DNA from 3 places in the Dolichospermum circinale AWQC131C genome. Region 1 is predicted to be linked to each of the others. Evidence: predicted binding sites of a transcription regulator. Region 1 holds the regulator's gene; each other region holds the start of a gene.
What was found. Region 1 encodes HrcA, which represses chaperone genes, less so after heat shock. Its sites were predicted from a motif close to TTAGCACTCNNGANTCNNGAGTGCTAA; they were not measured.
Positions count from the first base shown of each region.

Region 2: a site for HrcA is predicted at 2,656-2,682, ahead of groL (chaperonin GroEL). Genes of this name have one in related genera too.
Region 3: a site for HrcA is predicted at 1,602-1,628, ahead of groES (co-chaperone GroES). Genes of this name have one in related genera too.

Region 1 is NZ_KE384594.1:15,257-22,102, forward strand. Features, by position in the region: gene ACIR131C_RS0104160 (DUF3352 domain-containing protein) at 1-1,289, opposite strand, end outside; gene ACIR131C_RS0104165 (rhodanese-like domain-containing protein) at 1,354-1,713, shown strand; gene hrcA (heat-inducible transcriptional repressor HrcA) at 2,070-3,146, shown strand; gene ACIR131C_RS0104175 (hypothetical protein) at 3,268-3,933, shown strand; gene ACIR131C_RS0104180 (M23 family metallopeptidase) at 4,308-5,156, shown strand; gene ACIR131C_RS0104185 (peptidoglycan-binding domain-containing protein) at 5,325-5,936, shown strand; gene wecB (non-hydrolyzing UDP-N-acetylglucosamine 2-epimerase) at 5,925-6,846, opposite strand, start outside.
Region 2 is NZ_KE384605.1:30,925-37,770, reverse strand. Features, by position in the region: gene ACIR131C_RS0109065 (PP2C family protein-serine/threonine phosphatase) at 1-529, shown strand, start outside; gene groL (chaperonin GroEL) at 934-2,622, opposite strand; gene ACIR131C_RS0109055 (MraY family glycosyltransferase) at 2,806-3,894, shown strand; gene fabG (3-oxoacyl-[acyl-carrier-protein] reductase) at 3,959-4,699, opposite strand; gene ACIR131C_RS0109045 (sulfate/molybdate ABC transporter ATP-binding protein) at 4,925-5,941, shown strand; gene ACIR131C_RS0109040 (protochlorophyllide reductase) at 6,120-6,846, opposite strand, start outside.
Region 3 is NZ_APIY01000380.1:263-4,262, forward strand. Features, by position in the region: gene ACIR131C_RS0100285 (response regulator transcription factor) at 1-575, opposite strand, end outside; gene groES (co-chaperone GroES) at 1,647-1,958, shown strand; gene groL (chaperonin GroEL) at 2,057-3,694, shown strand; gene ACIR131C_RS0100305 (hypothetical protein) at 3,846-4,000, shown strand, end outside.

The DNA.
Region 1 (6,846 bases):
ATAATTTGTGTCCAAGCTGATACTTTCTGTCCATTTAAGGTCAGGGAAATAACATTAAAACCACTGCTACTAGCAATATTATCTAAATGTGCTATACCTGCCGCTAATTGCGGCGTTTTTTCGACTACAAATACCCAATTAGGAATTGCATTTTCTGAATTGGTTAATAAAGCTAAAGCGTATTCTCCTGTTACCCAAGTGAAAATATCTTGACTAAAGTTTAAATTCAAGTTTTGCTGGATTTTTATTAAAGGTTGTATGAGTCGAGAAATACCATCTTCACTAGAACCGTAAATAGTGGCTGTTCCTTGTTTCCACAGTTTTGCTAAATCACTATTACCTAAATTACTCAAGTTCGCTCCAGAAATTGCCAAAGTTGTTGATTCTGGAATATACTGTAATGCTGCAACAGGTTGAGATAATGGCAAAGATGGAGGTACAATTTGGGAGTTTGTTAAAAAGGTACTTTCTGCTAACAATCCTTGAGAATTTAAGGCTAAAGATAGAATTTGGCTATGATAAGTTGACTCCGCTAATTCTAATTTCTGCCATTTACTAATTTCGGGTAAATTAAAGAAGGTGACAGCTAGAGAATTTTTGGGTATTTGTTGACTAGCTTTTTGATATTCAAGAGAACTAACTAAGTTTAAATCTGGCGCTTGTAAATTATTAATTGCTGCTTTGATGACTTGGGGGTGATTTGCAAATAAAACAAAATTATTAACAATTGCACCAGCTAAACTATTTGATATTTGGGACGGTGAATATTCTTGATGATCATAAATAACTTTGACACCTTTATATCGTTCAATCTCTAAATTATTTCCTGCAAACGCTCGTTTAGAAAATAATAATTCTAAAAATTCACGGCTTTTTACTGGGTTTTTGGTGGCAAGTGCCATTAAATACCCTGTTTGTAGTCCGTTGTCTGGGTCGCGGTCTATATCTAGGGTTGTGACAGCTAGGGTAATTTCATTATTCAGCCAGGGTTGAATATCGTCTTTGTAATCTATATTACTTTTGGCTAATAGACTATTTTTGATTTGAGAAAATTCCCTTTTTTGTGCTATTTTCTGTAAAGCGTCGGGATTTACCAATAATGAAACCATTGCTGGTGAGAATTTCGGGACGAATATGGCTGCTCTGGGTTGAGAATTGGGAACTACGAGGCTGGGGGAATTTTTGCCGAAAACCCAGTAAAATACCGCAAGACTAACTATTAATAGCGTTACGAAAGCAACTACAAGGAAATTTAAAGGTGAGGGTTTATTATTTAGATTATTATTCACACTAGTTATATTTTCCAGTTTTTTCTGCCAACATAAATAGTATAGGATTTTTTAGAAAAACTGCATGACGGATAAATCATTTGCTCAACCCTTTACTCAAATTAGTGTTGAATACCTAGCACAATGCCTTACTGCGGATGAAGGCACGATTCAGTTAATAGATGTGCGTGAACCCCAAGAACTGGCTATATCACGAATAGAGGGATTTGTCAATCTTCCTTTAAGTGAATATGAGCAATGGAGTCAACAAATATCTACTCGCTTTGATCCTTCTATGGAAACTCTAGTTCTTTGCCATCATGGTATTCGTTCCGCTCAGATGTGTCAATGGTTAGTTGATCAAGGATTTACAAATGTTAAAAACATTATGGGTGGTATTGATGCTTACTCGATTTTAGTTGATCCTTCAGTTCCGCAATATTAGGGAAGAGAGAAGAGGGAAGATTCTTTCCTTCTCTTCCTCTAGTTGATAAGTTTGTATATTCACAAAGAAATATTAATATTTATTTTGTAACTAAAACCACAGCTTATGTTAGGGTACTATGAGATAATACTGAAAAGTTAGAAATTTACCTGATGTTCAGTTTTCAGCTATGTGTTGATGACGAACACAGCCAATAAATGCGGAAGGTAAATTTTGTGTTTAATGAAGACAATATGTGTATATAATTTGCTATCTTATATTAATTAATAATTAATTCTTTTTTGGGGTTTTGCTGGTGCAAACCACGCATTTTTTCAACTTTTGATTAAAATTTGCCTACAGTAAAAATATCAGCTATGCAAGTCCATTTGACTAATCGCCAACAAAATATACTTTCGGCCACTGTGCGTCATTATATCGCTACAGCAGAGCCAGTAGGATCTAAAGCCCTAATTGATGGGTTTGATTTAGGTGTTAGCTCGGCTACTATTCGCAATGTCATGGGGGGCTTAGAAAAATCAGGGTTACTTTATCAACCGCATACCTCTGCGGGGAGAATTCCTTCTGATTCTGGTTATCGGATTTATGTGGATCAATTAATTGTACCATCAGAGACCTTAGTGAAAGAAGTAGAAGCGGTATTGCAAAAACGTCTACACTGGGAAGATTGGAGTTTAGAAGCTTTGCTACAAGGTGCGGGACAAATTTTAGCAACATTAAGCGGTTGTATTAGCTTAATCACAATGCCGCAAACTACAATAGCAAAGTTACGCCATTTACAATTGGTGCAAATTGAAGCTAGTAAGATTATGTTGATTGTGGTTACTGATAGTTATGAAACCCATTCTAAGGTAATGGATTTATTTTCAGAATCATCAGTAATTAAACCAAATGAGGAAGTAATTGATCATCAATTGCAGATTGTTTCTAATTTTTTAAATAGTCACTTACGAGGACAAAGTTTATTAGAAATAGGCTATCTTGATTGGAATGAATTGGATCAAGAATTTCGAGTTTATGGCGAATTATTGAAAAGTTCTTTGGTAGAATTAACTAATCGCGCTCTTGCACCGACAGCTACACAAATTATGGTAAAGGGTATCGGAGAGGTTTTACGACAACCAGAATTTTCTCAAATACAACAGGTGCAAACAATTATGCAATTGTTGGAAGAGGAACAAGACCAACTTTGGCATTTAATTTGTGAAGAGTCGGAAATAGATGATACTAGTAAATCGAAGGTAACGGTAAGAATTGGTGCAGAAAATCCTCTCAAACCTATTCGCACTTGTACTTTGATTTCTGCTATTTATCGTCGGGGTTCTGTGCCGGTGGGAAGTGTGGGGGTTTTGGGTCCAACTAGGTTAGACTATGAAAGTGCGATCGCTGTGGTCGCAGCAGCAGCAGATTATCTCTCAGAGGCTTTTAGTTAGTTAATTTCCAGGAAATTGGTCTGAAAAATTGCCATGATCACAAGGGAATAGGGAACAGGTTTTTTGGTGACTTTAGCTATTTTTAAATGCTTTTGTTTTTGCAACTTTTTATATTTCAATCATGATGAGAAAAATCACTTTTGGTCTATTATGGCTAGGATTTATTTCCTATGCCTTTTTCTTTGCTCCTCCCGAACAACCTGATACTTTTGAATTAATAAAAAATCTTTCTACAGGAAATTGGCAAGAAATTAATCCCCTGATTATATGTTTATTTAATATCATGGGGGTTTGGCCTTTTATATATAGCGGAGTGGTCTTTTTTGATGGTAGAGGTCAAAAAATCCCCGCTTGGCCTTTTGCTATTGGTACTTTTGCTTTAGGTGCATTTGCACTTTTACCATACTTGGCTTTAAGAGAACCTAATCAAAAGTTTATAGGTAAAAAAAATTCATTTTTGAAAATACTAGATTCCCGGATTTTGGGAATTTTATTAACGTTGGTTGCAACGGTTTTATTTACCTTTAGTTTACAAGGAGATGGGAGTGATTTTCTCCACCAGTGGCAAAATAACAGGTTTATTCATGTCATGAGTTTAGACTTTATCATGTTGAGTTTATTATTTCCAACGTTACTAGGAGATGATATGATGCGACGGGGGTGGGAAAATAATCAGTTATTTTGGTTATTTGCAATGCCTTTATTTGGAGCTTTAATATATTTGTGTGTCCGGCCACCTATAGAAATAGAAAATAAGAAAGGAGTTGAAAATACAATATTTAACTAATTCAGGATTTACGCAACTGGGATAATATTCTAGATTGTAGTGAGAACTAAAGTTTCTCTCTTTGAAACGTTACGGAAATAAGATCAGGGCTAAAGCCCTGACTACAAACAAAACCTCATTATATTGGAAACTACCGTATAATCGGAAGAAATGTAAATTAATGATAGAAAAAATTCCTAGTTTATAAGACTAGGGAATGGTCATTTATTTTCACCCTGTTGCATAAGTTGTAAATTTAACCAAATAATTGTAATAATTGTCCTGATGTGACAGATTTGAGATTGAACTAGGAAACAACTATAGCATTTTTTCATTTACAACAGTCGGCTCTGACTTCCTTTTCGCTGCTATAGCAATTACTAGGCTAGAAACTGATGAAAAAAGTTAATATTTACCGCTTTTGCAATTATACTTTAATAGGTTTAATATCCTGCTGTTTGGTGTTAAATAGGGTTTCCCCGGCCTTGACTCAGACAGTTTCTCTAATTAACTCCGCACCCGCACCTGATACTAGCTTGATTTGGCCGACCCAAGGAATTATTTCTCAAGGTTTTCGTAAATATGAACATGAAGGAATTGATATTGCGGGAGCAAAAGGTACACCGATTTTGGCTGCTGCTGCTGGTACAGTGGTAAAAGCTAGTTGGGACAATTGGGGATTAGGCAATTTTATCGAAATTAAACATCTTCATGGTAGTGTGACCGTTTATGGACACAATAGCCGTCTACTGGTCAGTAAAGGTCAACAGGTCAAACAAGGTCAAATTATTGCTGAAATGGGTTCAACAGGCAATAGCACTGCCCCTCATCTGCATTTTGAATTTTACCCCGATGGTCGTTTAGCTAGTAATCCTATTAGTTTATTACCGTCAACTACTATGGTAAAAACACCGATAAATGAACCGATTTCCCTGACCCCAAAGCCCGTTTTACCTGTTAGTAATAATACTGAATGTAATGGGACTTCAGTTATAACTGGAGAGACAGCAACAGCGAGTATTAAAGTTTGTGAGGAAAATAATCAGTTATTTTATTTGGGGAAATTAAAACAAGCACCAAATCAAATTTTAAAAATCCGAGCTTGGAAAGTTAATAATAACAGATATAGAGCAGATAATGGCACTTTTTCCTACTTAATTAGCCCAGAAAAAATAGAAATTTGGCGTAATGGTAATCCAATTCGTGCCGATAATTTTCTCAGTGCTAATGGTGTGGGAAACTAAAACTACTAATGACTTTATGTAATTGATGATTTCATTACAAATACCTGATGTGACAGTTCAAATGGCGGAATATAGCAGCCAATGTGTTTCAGCAAAGAATTATAAAATCAATGAAGATTAAATCTAAACAAAAGTATCGTAAAACTTCACATAAAGGAGCAGATGATCATGGAATATTTGGCTTATTCCTATATGTATATAGAAGATGAAGAAACAAATGGAAATTTGGCATTAAATTTACCTAAATTAGGACAGGTATTGAATTGGCGACAATTTTTTAAATCTTCTGCATGGTTAACTTTAGCTGGTGTGAGTATATTACTAGCTACAGTTGCTCAAATGCAGTTTGCTTCCGCAGAATATGTCAGGACTAATGGTAGTTGTCTGAATATTCGTACAGGACCTAGCACCGATAATTCATCCATAGCTTGTGTTCAAAATGGTTCATACATTGGTGATACTGGAAATGTGAGAAATGGATTTGCGAGAATTTCCTCGGGACGTTACCGGGGATACTATGCTGCTGAAAGATGGATTGGTAACACTCCTGGCTATTCTTATCGTAGACACCGTTCTAGGTACGGTGTTGGCGGTAGATTAACTGTAGGATATGGCACAAGGGGTGAACGAGTGCGAGAAATCCAAAGGGCTTTAGGGATTAGGGTTGATGGTGTTTATGGTTCACGAACCATTAACGCGGTTCGTCACTTTCAAAGACGTAACGGACTGCGTGTAGATGGTGTTGTTGGTTATCAAACCCGGAGGGCTTTAGGTATTTAGCTGTAGTGACAAGTAATTTTTGACAAGTTGTAAAATGCGTTCTGCTGCATGGCCATCGCCAAAGGGATTAATGGCGGTGGCCATTTTGGTATAAGCGGCTGGGTTACTGAGTAGTTCACTAGTGGCTGCGACAATATTTTCCGTTTGTGTACCTACGAGTTTGGCTGTACCTGCGGTGACAGCTTCTGGCCTCTCTGTGGTATCTCTGAGAACCAACACTGGTTTACCCAAGCTGGGGGCTTCTTCTTGTAAACCACCAGAATCTGTTAAGATTAAATGCGATCGCTCAATAGCCCCCACTAATTCCGCATAATCTAAAGGTTCTGTCAAGAAAATCCGGGGATGATTCCCCAACAATTTTTGTAATGGTTCTCTAACTATCGGATTTTTATGTAATGGTAATAATAAAGCTGTATCAGGAAATTTCTCTAAAATCTGTAAAAAACTTTCAGCGATATCTTGCAGCGGTTCTCCCCAATTTTCCCGTCTATGAACCGTTGCTAAAATTGTCCGATATTGATGCCAATCTAAACCCGGTATATGACAAACTGGTTTAGTTGCAGCCACATTTAACAAAGCATCAATCACTGTATTTCCTGTGAGGTGAATTTCCCCCAATACCCCAGAACTTTGTAAATTTTCCACCGCTAAAGTTGTCGGGGCAAAATGCAATTGTGTAAGCTGGGAAATTAATCTTCTATTAGCTTCTTCTGGAAAAGGATTAAATAAATCATCAGTTCTTAAACCAGCTTCCACATGACCAACAGGAATTTTTTGATAAAAAGCGGCCAAAGTTGCCGCAAAAGCAGTTGTCGTATCTCCTTGAACAATCACAAAATCTAAAGTTTGTTCCTGAAATAATGCTTCTAAACCTTGTAGACTTCGACAGGTAATCTCACTAAGAGATTGC
Region 2 (6,846 bases), on a different contig from region 1:
TATGACCATGTTGCGAGGAATGTTAAGGGGTGAAGTATTACATGGTAACACTCCAGCGGGAATTTTGCAAAATTTGAATCGTGTTATGTATGCGGATTTAGAAAATTCCCACCGCTTTGTAACTATGTTTTATTCAGAATATGACCCGAAAACGCGGATTTTATCTTATAGTAATGCAGCCCATAATCCCCCTTTGTGGTGGCACGCAGCGACAAAAACCGTCACCCGTTTGGATACCTTGGGAATGTTAATTGGGTTAGATGCTAATAGTGAATATAAAGATGCTCAAGCCCAGTTAGAAGTTGGGGATATAGTTATTTATTATACTGATGGTTTGACTGATGCGGCGGCCGCTGGAGGCGATCGCTTTGATGAAGATAATTTTATTACATCCTTTAGAACAGCTTGTAAGTATTGTAATAGTCCTCAAGAAATTGTTGAATATCTATTTGATCGAGTTGAGAAATTTATCGGCGCTGATAGACAAAATACAGATGATATGACATTGGTTGTTTTGCAAATTGTCTAATCACTCAAATTGTTTTCATGGGTAATTCAATTAAATTGTCGTTATGACAAGGGAACAGGTGACAGGTGACAGGTGACAGGTGACAGGTGACAGGGAACAGGTGACAGGTGACAGGTGACAGGTGACAGGTGACAGGGAACAGGGAACAGGTGACAGGTGACAGGTGACAGGTGACAGGTGACAGGGAACAGGGAACGGGGAACAGGGAACAAGGAACAGTCGAGGTGGTAGAGTTATTACCCATTACCCATTACCCATTACCAATTACCAATTACCCATTACCAATTACCCATTACCAATTACCCATTACCCATTACCCATTACCCATTACCCATTACCCATTACCCATTACCAATTACCCATTACCCAAGTTACATAAATTATGGTGGATTTCGGACAGTAGCTTAGAACATACCCATGCCGCCCATACCGCCCATACCGCCCATACCGCCCATACCGCCCATACCACCCATGCCGCCCATGCCGCCCATGCCAGCATCAGGAGCAGCGGGTTGTTTCTCAGGTTTTTCGGCGATAATAGCTTCAGTGGTGAGTACCATACCGGCAATAGAAGCAGCATTTTGTAAAGCGGAACGAACGACTTTGGCAGGATCAATAATACCGGCAGCAATTAAGTCTTCAAATTCCCCCGTCGCTACGTTATAGCCAATATTTAAGGCAGTTTCCCGAACTCTGGAAACAATTACAGAACCTTCCACTCCAGCATTGTCTGCAATTTGTCGCAGGGGTGCTTCTAAGGCTTTTTTGACAATATCAGCACCAATTCTTTCTTCAGGGGAGAGTCTGGCTTTAATTTCCTCTACCTTAGTAGATAGATGAATCAATGTTGTACCACCACCGGGAACAATACCTTCCTCTACCGCTGCTTTAGTGGCATTAAGTGCGTCCTCAATTCGGAGTTTTCTGTCCTTGAGTTCGGTTTCCGTGGCTGCACCAACTTTAATCACAGCAATACCACCGGCTAACTTAGCAATGCGTTCTTGCAGTTTTTCGGTATCATAATCGGAATCCGTTTCTGCCAACTGTTTGCGAATTTGAGCAATTCGTTTTTGGATTTCTGGTTTAACAGTGTTACCAGCGACAATTGTGGTGTTTTCCTTGTCAATGTTGATTTTTACAGCAGTTCCCAACATTTCCAAAGTAGCGGTATCTAAGCTTAAACCAATTTCCTCAGAAATTAATTGTCCATCGGTGAGAATGGCAATATCTTCTAGCATAGCCTTACGGCGCTCGCCAAAACCAGGGGCTTTAATGGCAGCTACAGCCAACACACCACGAGATTTATTCACAACCAGAGTTGCTAAAGCATCACCATCTACATCTTCAGCAATAATTAGTAAAGGTTGACCTAAACGGGCAACTTTTTCTAAAATAGGTACTAAATCTTGGATGCTGCTGATTTTTTTATCAGTAATCAGGATGCGGGCATTTTCAAATTCTACTGTCATCCGTTCGTTGTTGGTGATGAAGTAGGGAGAAATATAACCCCGATCAATCTGCATCCCTTCCACTACTTCTAGTTCAGTAGTCAGGGATTTAGATTCTTCTACAGTAATGACACCATCTTTGGTTACTTTCTCCATAGCCAATGCCAGCATATTGCCAACTTCAGCATCATTACCAGCGGAAACTGTGGCCACTTGAGCGATCGCACTTCCTTCTACAGGTTTAGCAATTTTGGCAATTTCTGCTACCAGTCCCTCAACGGTTTTATCAATACCCCGTTTCAAACTCATGGGATTTGTTCCCGCTGCAACATTCTTTAAACCTTCCCTAATCAAGGCCTGTGCTAGAACTGTGGCAGTAGTAGTGCCATCCCCAGCTATATCCTTGGTTTTAGATGCTACTTCCTGAATCAGTCTAGCACCAGTATTTTCTAAAGGATCTTCTAATTCAATTTCTTTGGCAACGGTGATCCCATCGTTAACAATTTGGGGAATACCAAATTTTTTCTCTAATAGAACGTTCCGTCCTTTTGGACCTAAAGTGATCTTCACCGCATCCGCTAGGGTGTTAATACCCTTTTCTAAAGCACGCCGTGATTCTTCCTTAAATGCAATAACCTTGGCCATGTTTTATTTCTCTATATACTTCCATTAGACAATTTAGCACTCACTGACCAAGAGTGCTAATCCCTTTTCATAATTTATTTCTTATTTCACAATTGAGATGAACAATCAAAATCCCAAAGTACATTACTATTAACAGTTGATACTAATATTTAACTATAAAACCCATGATTGTCTTGGGAGCAAATGAATCTAGAAAACTTCCTTATATCCCTTGGCATTGCTAAACCTAGCGGGTCCGGCTGGTTAGCTGTAGTGTTTACATTTCTATTAGCTTCAAGTGTCACCTGGTTTTTAATTCCCACAATTCGCAAATTTGCCCTAGAGGTAGGTTGGGCAGACCAACCCAATGCCCGACGACTGAATCAAGAACCCTTGCCTAATGCCGGCGGTTTGGCAATCTACGCGGGTGTAATTGCGGCTTTGGTCCTAGCTAGTCTCTTGCGGCCAATTGAAATTCAGGGGGTTTTAGCTCAAGTCTTAACCATTCTCCTGGGTGGTTCTATTTTAGTTCTGGTTGGCTTTATTGATGACCAATTTGGCTTACCTCCCTCTGTGCGGTTATGGGCCCAGGTGACGACAGCACTTTTGTTAGTTGGTAACGGTATCAGTATTAACGTTGTCTTTGGTACACCTATTGATTCTCTCTTATCCATGGCCTTAACTGTACTGTGGGTAGTAGGAATCACTAATGCTATTAATCTCATGGACGGTATGGATGGTTTAGCAGGTGGTATCAGTTTCATTACTGCTATTAGTTTATTAGGAGTTTCTGCTCAGTTTGATAATCGCGCTGCTGCTACTTTAGTTCTAGCGGCTTTGGGAGGGGCTGCCTTGGGCTTTTTACGCCATAATTTTTACCCCTCACACATTATTATGGGTGATGCTGGAGCATACTTTTTTGGTTATGTTTTAGCAGCAACCAGCATCTTAGGTAAACTCCAACTAAATACTGTTTACGCCCTCATACCTACAGTTTTATTTTTACTGTTACCAGTTATTGATACTACTCAAGTGTTTATACGCCGGATTATGGCCGGAAAAAACCCTTTGAGTACACCTGGTAAGGATCACCTGCACCACCGTTTACTGGCTTGGGGACTATCCCAACGCAATGCGGCTTTTATCTTATGGTCTATTACTTTGGGCTGTAATTTGCTGGCTATGAAAGTCCAGGGCATGACTTTATCTGTGATCCTGGCTACTGCTGCTGGTATTATCTTGCTGTTAGGCTTTACTGTTTGGCAAAGAATACTCAATAATCAATGCAAATGATTATAAGCATAGATCCCTAACTTCTCAAAGGGGTCAGGGATCTGTGTATTTTCGTATGATCAAACTACATCACCATGCCACCGTCAACGTTAAATACTTGTCCAGTGATGTAGGCTGCTGCGGGATCAGATGCTAAAAATCTTACCATACCAGCAATTTCTTCCGGTTGACCAAAACGCCCCAGGGGAATATATTGTAAGATTCCTTCGGCTTTAATATCGCTGGTCATGTCAGTGACAATAAAACCTGGAGCAACGGCATTTACAGTAATTCCACGGGAAGAAAGTTCTTTGGCTACGGTTTTGGTAAAACCAATCACACCTGCTTTGGCAGCACTGTAATTGGCTTGTCCAGGATTGCCCATTTGTCCAGCTACGGAAGCAATATTAATAATCCGCCCTGAACGTTGTTTAAGCATAATTTTACTGACTGCTTTTGTACATAAAAATACGCCAGTTAAATTAATGTCTATCACTGCTTGCCATTCTTCTAATTTCATTCTTAGCAGCAGGGTATCACGAGTAATACCAGCGTTATTAACTAAGATATCCACTCGCTGGAATTTTTCTAAGGTGGTTTTAATCAGTGTATCTACTTGATTCTCTTGAGAAACATCTCCTTGAATAGCAACTGCTTCACCTCCGGCTGCGGTAATTTCTGCTACCACTTGATCTGCTGCTGTGCTAGAACTAGCGTAGTTAACAACTACTTTTGCACCTTCAAAGGCTAATTGTAAAGCGATCGCTTTGCCAATTCCTCGTGATGCACCAGTGACAATTGCTACCTGATCTTTTAATAAACTCATCTCATTTTCCTCAATCTTTGGAGATACCCCGCTCATTATTTTATGGTAATTTGGTGAGGAGATCAGACATTTTCTGAATCCATTATCTTTCATCCCATCTGAAAAACAGACTGAATATCTTTTCATTTACAAATCTTAATCACAACACAGCAAATATTTATGATATAAGTAAAGTACGGTATTCCTACTTAAAAACCGTAGATTATTTGCAGAGGTGTAGCATCAGTGGGTATAGTAGTAGAAAACGTCTCTAAACAATTTGGTAGTTTCCAGGCCGTGGCACAGGTAAATCTGGAAATTCAAAGTGGTTCTCTCGTAGCTTTACTCGGTCCATCTGGATCTGGTAAATCTACTTTATTGCGGTTAATCTCTGGTTTAGAAATGCCGGATACAGGTAAAATCATTCTGACAGGGAAAGACGCTACTTATCAAAGTGTGCAAGAACGAAATATTGGCTTTGTCTTTCAACACTATGCTCTATTTAAACATTTAACTGTTCGTAAAAATATCGCCTTTGGTTTGGAAATTCGCAAAGCTCCGCAAAAGAAAATTCAAGGTAAGGTAGAACAACTACTAGAACTAGTACAATTAAGCGGATTAGGCGATCGCTATCCTTCGCAATTGTCTGGAGGACAAAGACAACGGGTAGCTTTAGCTAGAGCATTGGCTGTAGAACCCAATGTACTATTATTAGATGAACCTTTTGGCGCACTTGATGCTAAAGTCCGTAAAGACTTACGAGCTTGGTTGCGTCGTCTGCATGATGAAGTTCATGTTACCACAGTTTTTGTTACCCATGACCAAGAAGAAGCAATGGAAGTTGCTGATGAAATTGTAGTGATGAATAAAGGTAAAGTTGAACAGGTAGGAACACCAGCAGAAATTTATGATCATCCTGCTTCCGCATTTGTGATGAGTTTTATCGGTCCTGTGAATGTATTACCTAGTTCTGCTAAAATTTTCCAAAGTAGTGGATTTGAGTCAACACATCCAGAAACATTTTTGCGTCCTCAAGATATTATCATTGAAACAGTTGCTAATGGCACAACAGTACCAGCTACAGTTAGTAGAATTATTCATTTAGGTTGGGAAATTCAAGTAGAATTAACCTTAGATGATGGACAAATGATGACAGCCCATTTAACACGGGAACGGTTTGATGAATTAAAGCTAGAACCACAAGAAAAAGTTTATGTCAAGCCTAAAGATGCTAAATCCTTCCCCTTTTATTATTCAATATAAAAGAAAAGAATGTAAAGCCAACGATTAGTAATGTAAAGCAATCAAACAGTAATGTAAAGCCAACAACTAGTAATGTAAGGCAATCAAACAGTAATGTAAAGCTAACAACTAGTAATAGATAATAAATAGTTGACGATTGACAACTTTAAATTATCAATTATCAACTATCAATTAGCAATTAGATAAGAGATTTTGCCTTTTCAGACTCTTTTCCTAAGCCAACCAACCGAGCGCTAAGTTCCCACATCAGTTTACCTTTTTCGTCATCTCGTGCTTGGGGAGAAACTTTTTGTACAAAAGATGTTCTATCCTTCTTTTGACGATTTCCCCAACTCCAATAAATACCAGATTGTTTGTATTCAGGGTCAGCAACTACCATAGCAACACGCTCTCCTGATAATTCCTCAGAAACAAATCCCCCAGTAATATATTTTTGAAACAGAGGGAAAAGTTTTTGAAACTGAGGGTAATGATTGCGGAATAAAGCCGTTGTAGCTACACAACCAGGATAGAGAGAACTGAAGGTAATTCCAGTAGATTCATGAAAACGGTTATGTAGTTCGCGCATAGTGAGAACATTACATACCTTACTATCTTTATAAGCTTTAACTGGTTCAAACTTCTTACCATTAATCATTGTAATTGGGTCTTGAAAACCTGCTGCAAAACCCTCAAAATTACCCAAATCTGGACGAGGGGGAATTTTACCACCCAATTCATCTGGGTTATGGGTAACAGTTCCTAGAATGACTAATCTTTTATCAGTAGCAGATGACTTTTGCAAATCTGGTAACATCAGATTACACAGTAGGAAATGTCCCAAGTGATTTGTAGTGACAGTTAATTCATAACCTTCGGGAGAAAATAAAGGCTCTTTAATTAAAGGCATATAAATAGCAGCATTG
Region 3 (4,000 bases), on a different contig from region 1:
CTGACATTTAATTCTTCAGCGATTTCACGGTTAGCTAAACCCCTAGCCACAAACTGTACAACTTTTAGTTCCGTTGGGGTTAGCTGAACATCGAAAGGAACTTGGATGCGAGAAACATTGTCACTTCCTTTTGTTTGGTGTTCTTTCCAACGAATAGTTTGCTTAAGGGCAGATTCTACTTGTGCTACAAGTTCTTCAGGTTCAAAAGGCTTGACCATATATACGTCCCCGCCTTTATTTAAACTCTTAACTCTATCCGTACTTTGTCCTTTAGCTGAGAGAAAGAGAACAGGAATCCAGCCAGTGCGTTCGTTTTGTCGGACTTGTTCGACAAAAGTGTATCCGTCCATTTCTGGCATCATCACATCACAGATAATCATATCTGGAACGTCATGTTCTAAAATGTCCAGAGCTTCTCTTCCATTTTCCGCCGTTCCGATTTCATAGCCTCGGAACTCTAAGTAATCCTTCACCAGCAAGATGAGGTTGGGGTCATCATCAATCAGTAGAAGTCGTTTGTGTTCTTTCATGCTGGTTTCTTTCATAACAGTGGCACTTTTCGCGCTTCGATCCATTAGGGTGTTGATATAGTTATCCTGTATGGTGGATGACTGGATTGTGTTGTCTTTTTCCCACTGAACTTATCTTGATCGCCTCTAAGTCTTAAAAGTGGTAGTCACTTTCAACATCCTAGTAGGTGGACGGAAAAAGTCTAGTAAGGATACGTATAGCAGTAGTCTTCATAATGCGCTATTATATGTCCATTTGAAAGGTGCAGGCCAAAAAACCCTGATTAAATCATCGTCCTTGTGAGTCACAAGTTGGTATTTTTTCAAGATTACCCTAGCTTAAAACTCACCCGCGCTTTCATTAGTCCACTGCTGCTTACTATATCCTTCGGTTGTGAAGCCTCCATTGAGAGGTTCAAAATCAACCGGGGAGGTTTTTAAAGTATGGGTTAAAAATGCAGATTTTTTCACCATACTAATTGCCAATTCACTGGTCTTGGATGACCTGATCTCATGACTTCTGGGCTTAACTGGCGATGCCAGACCGCATCTAGGTAATATACCATTATCGTTCTAGAACAACAAACACGCAAGTTTTTGACTTGAGTTGTGAAGATGCTTGATTGAGGCTGTCTGATAACTGATGGGGTTATCGCTCCCCCAATCCTGGTTAAGAACATCCCCAAGTTCTAGACTAGCGGATTTGTAACAGAATTGAGCATTTATCTGTTTGTGGTTACACAAAGTCTAGAGTTTTTGTGTGCATGGGTCATGGGTAATTGGCAATTATTCCCTATTCCCTGCTCTTTGGTCCTTGCTCCTTAATCCCTAATCCCCAGTAGTTTTGGGGATGAGATGGCTGTTTGTGGATGACTGTACTCTTACTGCGAAAAGTAGATCCCTGATTACAGTTCTATAACAATTTCCCAGGTTTGCAAATAAATTTGTCCATATCAAAATATTCATTACTTACGCAACAAACCCTGACAACTAAAATAATTGGATATTTGCACTTAAGTACAGCCACCCTGTCCTGAGTTCGGAAACCCGTACATGAGTCGGTATTGCTATTATGTCCGATCTTTCGCTAAATTAGCACTCATGAGTCGAGAGTGCTAAGAAAGCAAGAAATTTTGTATGGCAGCTGTATCTCTAAGCGTTTCCACCGTTAAACCCCTGGGCGATCGCGTTTTCATCAAAGTGAGCGCCCCCCAAGAAAAAACCGCAGGCGGTTTGTATTTGCCCGATAATGCCCAGGAAAAACCCCAAGTAGGCGAAATCGCCGCTGTAGGACCAGGCAAGCGTAATGACGACGGTAGCCGTCAACCAATGGACATCAACATTGGCGATAAGGTGTTGTACTCCAAGTACGCCGGCACTGATATCAAACTGGGTACTGAAGAATATGTACTCCTGTCTGAAAAAGACATTCTAGCAGTCGTTAGCTAGTTAGGGATAGGTGATAGGTCAAGAGTTTTCCCTATTATCTCTTTACCATTCACCAATTTGAAGACAAATTCAATTTACTATCGGGATTTAGACTTATTATGGCAAAGCGCATTATTTACAACGAAAACGCCCGTCGCGCTCTAGAGCGTGGTATTGATATTCTGGCTGAAGCTGTAGCTGTTACCCTGGGTCCTAAGGGTCGTAACGTGGTTCTAGAAAAGAAATTCGGCGCACCACAAATTGTTAATGATGGTGTAACCATCGCTAAGGAAATTGAATTAGAAGACCACATCGAAAACACTGGCGTGGCTCTGATTCGTCAAGCTGCTTCTAAAACCAACGACGCTGCGGGTGATGGTACAACCACCGCTACCGTTTTGGCTCACGCTATCGTTAAAGAAGGTTTGCGGAACGTTGCAGCTGGTGCTAATGCGATTTTATTAAAGCGCGGTATTGATAAAGCATCTGGGTTTTTAGTGGAAAAAATTGCTGAACACGCTCGCCCTGTAGAAGATTCTAAGGCGATCGCTCAAGTTGCAGCAATTTCCGCTGGTAACGATGAAGAAGTCGGTAGCATGATTGCTCAAGCTATGGACAAGGTGGGTAAAGAAGGCGTAATTTCCCTAGAAGAAGGGAAGTCTATGACCACCGAATTGGAAATCACCGAAGGGATGCGCTTTGATAAGGGTTATATTTCCCCTTACTTCGCTACCGATGCAGAGCGCATGGAAACCGTTTTTGATGAGCCTTTCATCTTGTTAACCGACAAGAAGATTGCTTTAGTCCAAGATTTAGTTCCTGTCCTCGAACAAGTAGCTCGTTCCGGCCGTCCTTTGGTAATTATCGCTGAAGACATCGAAAAAGAAGCTTTAGCAACTTTGGTAGTTAACCGTTTACGCGGTGTTCTCAACGTTGCTGCTGTGAAAGCTCCTGGTTTTGGCGATCGCCGTAAGGCTATGCTAGAAGATATCGCTGTCTTAACTGGTGGTCAACTTGTCACCGAAGACGCTGGTTTGAAACTAGATACCACTAAGCTAGAAAGCTTAGGTAAAGCTCGTCGCATCACCATTACCAAAGACAGCACCACCATTGTGGCTGAAGGTAATGAAGCTGGTGTTAAGGCTCGTTGCGAACAAATCCGTCGTCAAATGGAAGAAACCGAATCTTCCTACGACAAAGAAAAACTCCAAGAGCGTTTGGCTAAATTGTCCGGTGGTGTAGCTGTTGTGAAAGTTGGTGCTGCTACCGAAACCGAAATGAAGGACAAGAAGCTACGCTTGGAAGACGCTATCAACGCTACCAAGGCTGCTGTAGAAGAAGGTATTGTTCCCGGTGGTGGTACAACCTTGGCTCACCTCGCTCCTCAATTGGAAGTTTGGGCTAATAGCCACCTCAAAGATGAAGAGTTGACAGGCGCTTTAATCGTCGCTCGCGCTTTACCTGCTCCTCTCAAGAGAATTGCAGAAAACGCTGGTCAAAACGGCGCTGTCATTGCTGAAAGAGTCAAAGAGAAGGATTTCAATATTGGTTTCAATGCTTCTACCAACGAATTTGTAGATATGTTGGCTGCTGGTATTGTTGACCCCGCTAAGGTAACTCGTTCTGCTCTGCAAAATGCGGCTTCTATCGCTGGTATGGTGTTGACAACCGAATGTATTGTTGTTGACAAGCCAGAACCTAAAGATGGCGCTCCTGCTGCTGGCGCTGGTATGGGTGGCGGAGATTACGACTACTAAAATCTTTTCGTAGTTTTCCTAGTTTAAATAATGGCCGCTTCCGTAAGGGGGCGGCTGTTTTTTGTTGATTCCTACTTTTGCGGGGATATTGTAGCTGCTATAATAGGACTCAGGTTGTCCAACAACGATATTATTTTGAAGAGGTTTAACTATGACTCAAATTATTAATCATCAATCTAATTATCAAAAATTACCCGAAATTGTCAGAACTTTAATTGACAATAATCCTCTTTATCAAGAAAACTTAGATAGAGAGAAAATGATTGAAGTGATTAATCGTAATTTTGATCCTATTGCTGTCCCTGA